DNA from 2 places in the Actinoplanes sichuanensis genome. Region 2 is predicted to be linked to the other one. Evidence: riboswitches for the same ligand, from Rfam matches in the RefSeq annotation. Region 2 holds a riboswitch; the other holds the start of a gene.
The links. A riboswitch is a leader RNA that binds a small molecule or an ion and turns the genes downstream of it on or off. The one in region 2 is predicted to bind thiamine pyrophosphate.

Region 1: another riboswitch for thiamine pyrophosphate. It lies ahead of Q0Z83_RS37430 (ECF transporter S component); the one in region 2 lies ahead of Q0Z83_RS40445 (thiamine phosphate synthase).

The regions. Positions count from the first base shown of each region.
Region 1 is NZ_AP028461.1:8,164,047-8,167,444, forward strand. Features, by position in the region: gene Q0Z83_RS37415 (hypothetical protein) at 1-232, shown strand, start outside; gene Q0Z83_RS37420 (DUF6328 family protein) at 302-805, opposite strand; gene Q0Z83_RS37425 (alpha/beta fold hydrolase) at 837-1,652, opposite strand; TPP riboswitch at 1,711-1,814, shown strand; gene Q0Z83_RS37430 (ECF transporter S component) at 1,889-2,476, shown strand; gene Q0Z83_RS37435 (ABC transporter ATP-binding protein) at 2,480-3,398, shown strand, end outside.
Region 2 is NZ_AP028461.1:8,827,219-8,830,616, reverse strand. Features, by position in the region: gene Q0Z83_RS40450 (ABC-F family ATP-binding cassette domain-containing protein) at 1-1,311, shown strand, start outside; TPP riboswitch at 1,347-1,457, shown strand; gene Q0Z83_RS40445 (thiamine phosphate synthase) at 1,451-2,035, shown strand; gene thiO (glycine oxidase ThiO) at 2,032-3,207, shown strand; gene thiS (sulfur carrier protein ThiS) at 3,204-3,398, shown strand, end outside.

The sequences.
Region 1 (3,398 bases), 660 kb from region 2:
CTGGCTGCCGTTGCGGCTGCGCTGGGTCCGCCGGGCCGGGGTGGCCGCGGCGGTCCGCGACGACCCGGCCGGCCAGGACCTGCTGGCGTTGCGGGCGCTGGCCTCCCAGCCGCTGACCGAGCTGGCGAAGCTGGGCCCGGACATCGCGCAGAGCTGGCGGGCCGGCGACTCGGACGCGGTAGCCGCCCTGGCCGGCCTGGAGTTGCGCCGACTGGGCCTGAAACGGCGCTGAACCCCGGCCGGCTCTCAGTGCTGTCGCAACGTCGTCGAGACGGCACTGAGGACCGGCCGGATCCGACGGTCAGTCGATGGCGGAGGCGGCGTCCTCGTCGTCATCGCCCCACTCGCGGTGGGCGAACGGCAGGATGGCCCAGTAGGTGAGGAACCAGCCGCCGGTGACGATGGTCAGCGGGATCGCCCACTGCCAGTCCAGCAGGTAGTCGGTGATCAGCAGGACGCTCGCCGTCATCGCGATCAGCATGAAGGCCAGGCCACCGGTGGCCATCTTGTGGGCGTACCGGACCAGCTCGGGTTTGCGGCCCTGCCGGAACAGCGCCCGATGGAACGCCACCGGCGAGATGATCATCGCGGTGGCGAACGCCGCGCTGATCAGCGCGACCACGTAGGTGTCCTTCTGGAAATCGGTGACGTTCGGGAAGCCGCTGCTGAACGGCAGGGTCAGCAGGAACGCGAAGAGGATCTGCACGCCCGTCTGCGCGACCCGCAGTTCCTGGAGCAGGTCCGCGAAGTTGCGGTCCCAGCGCTGCTTCTCGGTCTCTCGGGGGGTGTGGGAATCGACCGCCATGACGCGCCGAATTCCCCGTCCGACCCCTTGATCAAACGCCGATCCGGGCCAGGACCGCGTCGGCCAGCTCACGCGGCGCCTGCTCGGGCACCCAGTGACTGACGCCGCGCATCGCCACCAGCTGGTAGTCGGCTCGCACCCAGTCCCTGGTACGCAGCGCCGCGGTCAGCCCGACCACCCCGTCCTTGTCGCTCCACACGTAGGTGGTCGGCACCGTCACCTCACCGAGGTTCGCGATCTGGGACGCGTCGAAGGCGCGGTACCAGTTGAGGCCGCCGGTGAGCCGGCCCGGTTCGCGCATCGCCGCCACGTACTGTTCAGCGCGCATGCCGATCGGCCGCAGCATCAGGCGCAACGGCAGGGCATGCTGGGCGAGCAGCAGCCGCTCGGCGAACCTCCGCCGGAACACCTCGAAGTAGGCGAGCCGCGCCTTCTGGCTGGGCCGCACCCGGATCGCGAGCAGCAGCGCCCGCGGGTGCGGGACGGAGATCGCGGTGAGGGTCCGCACCCGGTCCGGGTGCCGGGCGGCCAGCTGCCAGGCCACCTGTGCGCCCCAGTCGTGGCCGACGACGTGCGCGCTGTCGAGGCCGAGCGAGTCGAGGACGGCGACGGCGTCGGCGGTCACCGACGGCATGGTGTAGGCGGAGACGTCGGACGGGCGGGCGCCCGGTGAGCAGCCGCGCTGGTCCATCGCGTAGGTCCGCAGCCCGGCCGCGTGCAGATGCGGCAGAACCAGGTCGAACTCCCGGGAATCCTGAGGAAAGCCGTGCAGCAGGAGAACCGGTTCACCGTCCTCCGGCCCACCCTCGTGAACGTCGAACGTCAGTCCCCGGGCTTTGACCTCGATCACGTCGTCCCCTCCCTGTGATACCCCGCTACCAGGTGTTACGGTCATCGAAGCACATCCAATCCGACAGGGGAGCGCACAGCGCTGAGAGTGCGGGAAATCCGCAGACCCTAGTACCTGATCTGGGTAATGCCAGCGCAGGAAGCTCGGTCTCTCCAGCCGCGTCGTGCCCTGGGCATCGCCGCCCAGGGAACACGGCGTGCGTCTCCTCCCGGTACCCACTGGGAGGCAATCCAATGGCATCAACGTCCAATCGATGGCGGACGATAGACATCGTCATCGCCTCCGTCATCGCCGTCGCGTTCGGCGTGATCTTCTGGGCCTGGGGCACGGTCTGGTCGATCACCGAGGGCGCCTTCGCGTTCTTCCCACCGGCGCAGACCATCATCTACGGCATCTGGCTGGTCCCGGCCGTCCTCGGCGGTCTGATCATCCGAAAGCCGGGCGCCTCGCTCTACACCGAGTTGGTCGCGGCCACCGTGTCCGCGCTGCTCGGCAGCCAGTGGGGCGTCGACACGATCGTCTCCGGCCTGATCCAGGGCCTCGGCGCCGAACTGGCCTTCGCACTGCTGCTCTACCGCAACCACCGGCTGCCGGCCGCGATCCTGGCCGGTGCGCTGACCGGGGTCAGCGCGGCGTCCTACGACTTCGTCAAGTACACGGTCGGCATGGACCTGTGGTCGTACCGGATCCCGTACGCGGCGATCACCGTCCTCAGCGGCGCGATCCTGGCCGGGGCCGGTTCGTGGGCGCTGGTCCGGGCGCTCGCTCCGACCGGGGTGCTGGACCGGTTCGAAGCGGGCCGGGAACGGGCAACCGTCTGAGACATGAGTGACGTTCAGCTCCGCGGCTTCGGGTGGCGGCACGCCGGTCGCCGCTCGTGGGCGGTCCGCGGGCTGGACCTGGAAGTGCGGCACGGCGAGCGGGTGCTCCTACTCGGCCCATCCGGGGCCGGCAAGAGCACGCTGCTCGCCGCGTTGGCCGGGCTGCTGCCCGAGGACTCCGGCGAGTCCGAGGGCACGATCCGGATCGACGGGCTCGACCCGCGCAAGGCACGCGAGCGGGTCGGCATCCTCTTCCAGGACCCGCAGACCCAGCTGGTGATGGCCCGCAGCGGCGACGACGTGGCGTTCGGCCCGGAGAACCGGGGAGTGCCCGCCGGTGAGATCTGGCCACGGGTGTCCGACGTGCTGGATCGTGTCGGTTTCCCGTACCCCGTCAATCGTCCGACCTCGGCCCTCTCCGGCGGTGAGGCGCAACGCCTCGCTCTCGCCGGTGTTCTCGCGTTGCGTCCCGGCCTGCTGCTGCTCGACGAGCCGACCGCGAACCTGGACCCGCCGGGCGCCGCGCTGATCCGCGACGCGCTGGCCCGGGCCACCGGCCCGGACACCACGCTGATCATCGTGGAACACCGGGTCGCCGAGGCCCTTCCGCTGGTCGACCGGGTGGTGGTCCTGGAGCCGGGCGGCGGTGTCCGCGCCGACGGCTCACCCGAGATGATCTTCGCCGCCTACGGCGACAAACTCGCTGACGAGGGCGTCTGGGTGCCGGGTTTCCAGGTCCCGCCGCGCAAGGCGAAAACCAAGACCGACATCGATTTGGTACGGGCTACGCGCGCCGAAGTGAGCAGACGCCTCGACCCCGTCTCGGTAGATGTCGGAGCGGGCGAGGTGGTGGCCGTGACCGGGCCCAACGGCGCGGGCAAGTCGACCCTGGCGCTGCTGCTCGGCGGGCTGCTCGCACCCA
Region 2 (3,398 bases):
GAGAAGACCCAGATCGCGTACGCCAACGCGCTCGCGCACTGGGGTGAGGTCGGTGGGTACGACGCCGAGGTGCTCTTCGACACGGTGACGGTCGCCATCCTCGGCAAGCCGTGGGAGGAGGCTCGCACCCGGATCGTGCGGACCCTCTCCGGTGGTGAGCAGAAACGGTTCGCCCTCGATCTGCTGCTGCGCGGCAACGACGAGGTACTGCTGCTCGACGAGCCGGACAACTTCCTCGACGTGCCGGCCAAACGCTGGCTGGAGCAACGGCTGCGCGAGTCGAACAAGTCGGTGCTCTACGTCTCACACGATCGCGAGTTGCTGGCCGAGACCGCGAGCCGGGTCGTCGCCGTCGAGGGTGGCGGCGCCTGGACCCATCCGGGCGGGTTCGCCTCCTGGCACGAGGCTCGGATGAACCGGCACGAGCGGATGGAGGAGCTGCGCCGCCGCTGGGACGAGGAGCACGAGAAGATCAAGGAACTGGTCTTCATGCTCAAGAACAAGGCCGCCTACAACGACGGCCTGGCCTCCCGCTATCAGGCCGCGCAGACTCGGCTCCGCAAGTTCGAGGAGGCCGGCCCGCCGCCGCTGCCACCGAAGGACCAGGCCGTCAAGATGAACCTGCGCGGTGGCCGCACCGGCAAGCGCGCGGTCATCTGTGAACAGCTCGAACTCGAGAACCTGACGTTCCCGTTCGACCTGGAGATCTGGTATGGCGACCGGGTCGCCGTGCTCGGCGCGAACGGCACCGGCAAGTCGCACTTCCTGCGCCTGCTCGCGGCCGGCGGCACCGACCCCGACCTGGAACACCGGCCCGTCGACGGGGCGCCGCTCGCGAAGGTCTCGCACGACGGCAAGGCACGGCTCGGGGCGCGGGTCCGGCCCGGCCACTTCTCGCAGACCCACGACCGGCCGGAACTCGTCGAGAAGACCCTCGTCGAGATCCTCTGGCGCGGTGACGAGCATCGGTCCGGACAGGACCGGGCCGGTGCCATGAAGCACCTCAACCGGTACGAGCTGGCCGCCCAGGGCGACCAGCGGTTCGGCACCCTCTCCGGTGGGCAGCAGGCGCGGTTCCTGGTGCTCCTGCTCGAATTGTCCGGGGCGACGGTGCTGCTCCTCGACGAGCCGACCGACAACCTGGACCTCGCCTCCGCCGAAGCGCTCGAGGAAGGACTGAAGGCGTTTGACGGTACGGTGATCGCGGTCACCCACGATCGGTGGTTCACCAGGTCTTTCGATCGCTTCGTGCTGTTCAGAGGGGACGGAGAAGTGGTCGAGGTTCCCGAGCCGGTCTGGGACGTCCGCTAGTTTTCTCGTCACGGACCGGTTAGGGTCCGGTTACAGACACAACCCACGGGAGTCCGGGCACCGGGCTGAGAGGGGGGCTGATGCGGCCCCCGACCGTCGAACCTGATCCGGGTAATGCCGGCGCAGGGAGGAGTTCTCCATGGGCGCATCCTTCCCCCGTATCCACGTCATAACCGATGACATCGACGTTGTTCGCGGTGTCGCCGGGCTTCCCGACGTGGCCGTCCAGATCAGAGTCAAGAGCAACGACGCTTCGGCGTACGCGTTGACCTGCGCCGCGATTGCGGTGTGCCGACCGGCCGGCACGATCGTGCTGGTCAACGACCGGGTCGGGGTCGCCCTCGCGGCTCAGGCGGACGGCGTACACCTCGGGGCCGACGACCTGCCGGTGTCCGCCGGACGCCGCGTCCTCGGCCCGACCGCGATCGTCGGCGCGACCTGCCGTGACCCCCGAGCGGCGCGAGCCGCCGTCGACGCCGGGGCGAGCTATCTCGGCGTCGGACCGGCCTTCCCCACGTCCACTAAGGACGGACTGCCGCCACCACTCGGGCCGGCCGCGATCGCGGCCGTCGCCGACGCGGTGCCGGGCACTCCGGTTCTGGCGATCGGCGGTATCACCGCGGAACGGGTGCCGCAGCTCGCGGTGCACGGGGTCGCGGCTGTCTCCGCCTTCGCGGCGGATCCGAAGGGGGCGGTCGCGGAATTCCTGGCGGTCCTGCCGTGAACCGCGATCTCGCAGCCTCTTCCGCCGCCGGCCCCGACGCGGTCCCCGACCGTGCCCCGACTCCTGACCCCGTTGCCGGCACCGACGGCGCCTCGACCCCCCTCTCTGCCGCGCCTCGCCGGATCGCGGTCGTCGGCGGCGGGATCATCGGGCTCGCCATCGCAGCGGAGTTGTCGGGCCGCGGCGCCGACGTCGTCGTTTACGAGTCGGCGCCGGACGGGACGGGCGGAGCCTGGCATGTCGCGGCCGGGATGCTCGCACCCGGTGGGGAGTCGGCCTTCGAGTATCCGCACCTCACCCGGCTGTTGGAAGCCGGGCAGGAGCTGTGGCCCTCGTTTGCGGCGGGCCTCGGAGACGTCGGCTACGACAGGACGGGGACGCTTTCGCTGGCGTTGACGGCGGATGACGTGGCCGAGGCGGCGAGGGAGTGGAAGCACCAGAAGTTGACGCCGCTGACCGGTTCGCAGGTGCGTGATCTCGAGGCGGCGATCTCACCTCGGGTTCGGGCGGGGGCGTTCGCGGCTGCTGAGCATCAGGTCGACCCGCGCAAGGTCGTCGCGGTTCTCCGGGATCGGTTGGCGGGCCGGATCATCACTCGCGAGATAACGGATCTATCCGAACTGGACGCTGACGGTGGGAGCGGGACGGGCGCTTCGGCAGGCCGGCCCGACGTGATCATCGTGGCCGCCGGGCATCGGACCGGGGCGCTCACCGGGCTGCCGATCCGGCCGGTCAAAGGGCAGGTGCTTCGGCTGCGCGGCGAACCCGGCCTGCTCGAGCACGTGATCGACGGCGCTGCCGACGGGCGGCACGTGTACCTGGTCCCGCGGGCCGACGGTGAGGTCGTGGTCGGCGCCACCCAGGAGGAACGTGCCGACCGGATGCCCACCGCCGCCGGTGTCCACGACCTGTTGCGCGCCGCCCTCGATCTGGTGCCGGGTCTGGCCGAACACGAACTCGCCGAGGTCACCGTCGGACACCGGCCGGGTACCCCGGACAACGCACCGATCCTCGGGTATCTCGACGACGACCGCCGCGTGGTGGTCGCGGCCGGACACTTCCGCAACGGCATCCTGCTCGCCCCGATCACCGCACGACTCATCGCCGACCTGGTGCTCACCGGCTCGGCCGATCCGATTCTCGACGCGTTCGGTCCCGGGAGGTTCCGATGAAACTGACGATCAACGGCCAGGCCCAGAGCCGGTCCGGTACCTGTTCGGTCGCGACCCTGGTCGCGGAGATCATCGCCGCCCAGCGTGGGGTGGCGGTCGCGGTCAACGGCACCGTGGTTCCACGTTCGACCTGGTCGGAGGTGGACCTCGTGGACGGCGACCGGATCGAGGTGCTCACCGCCGCGCAGGGA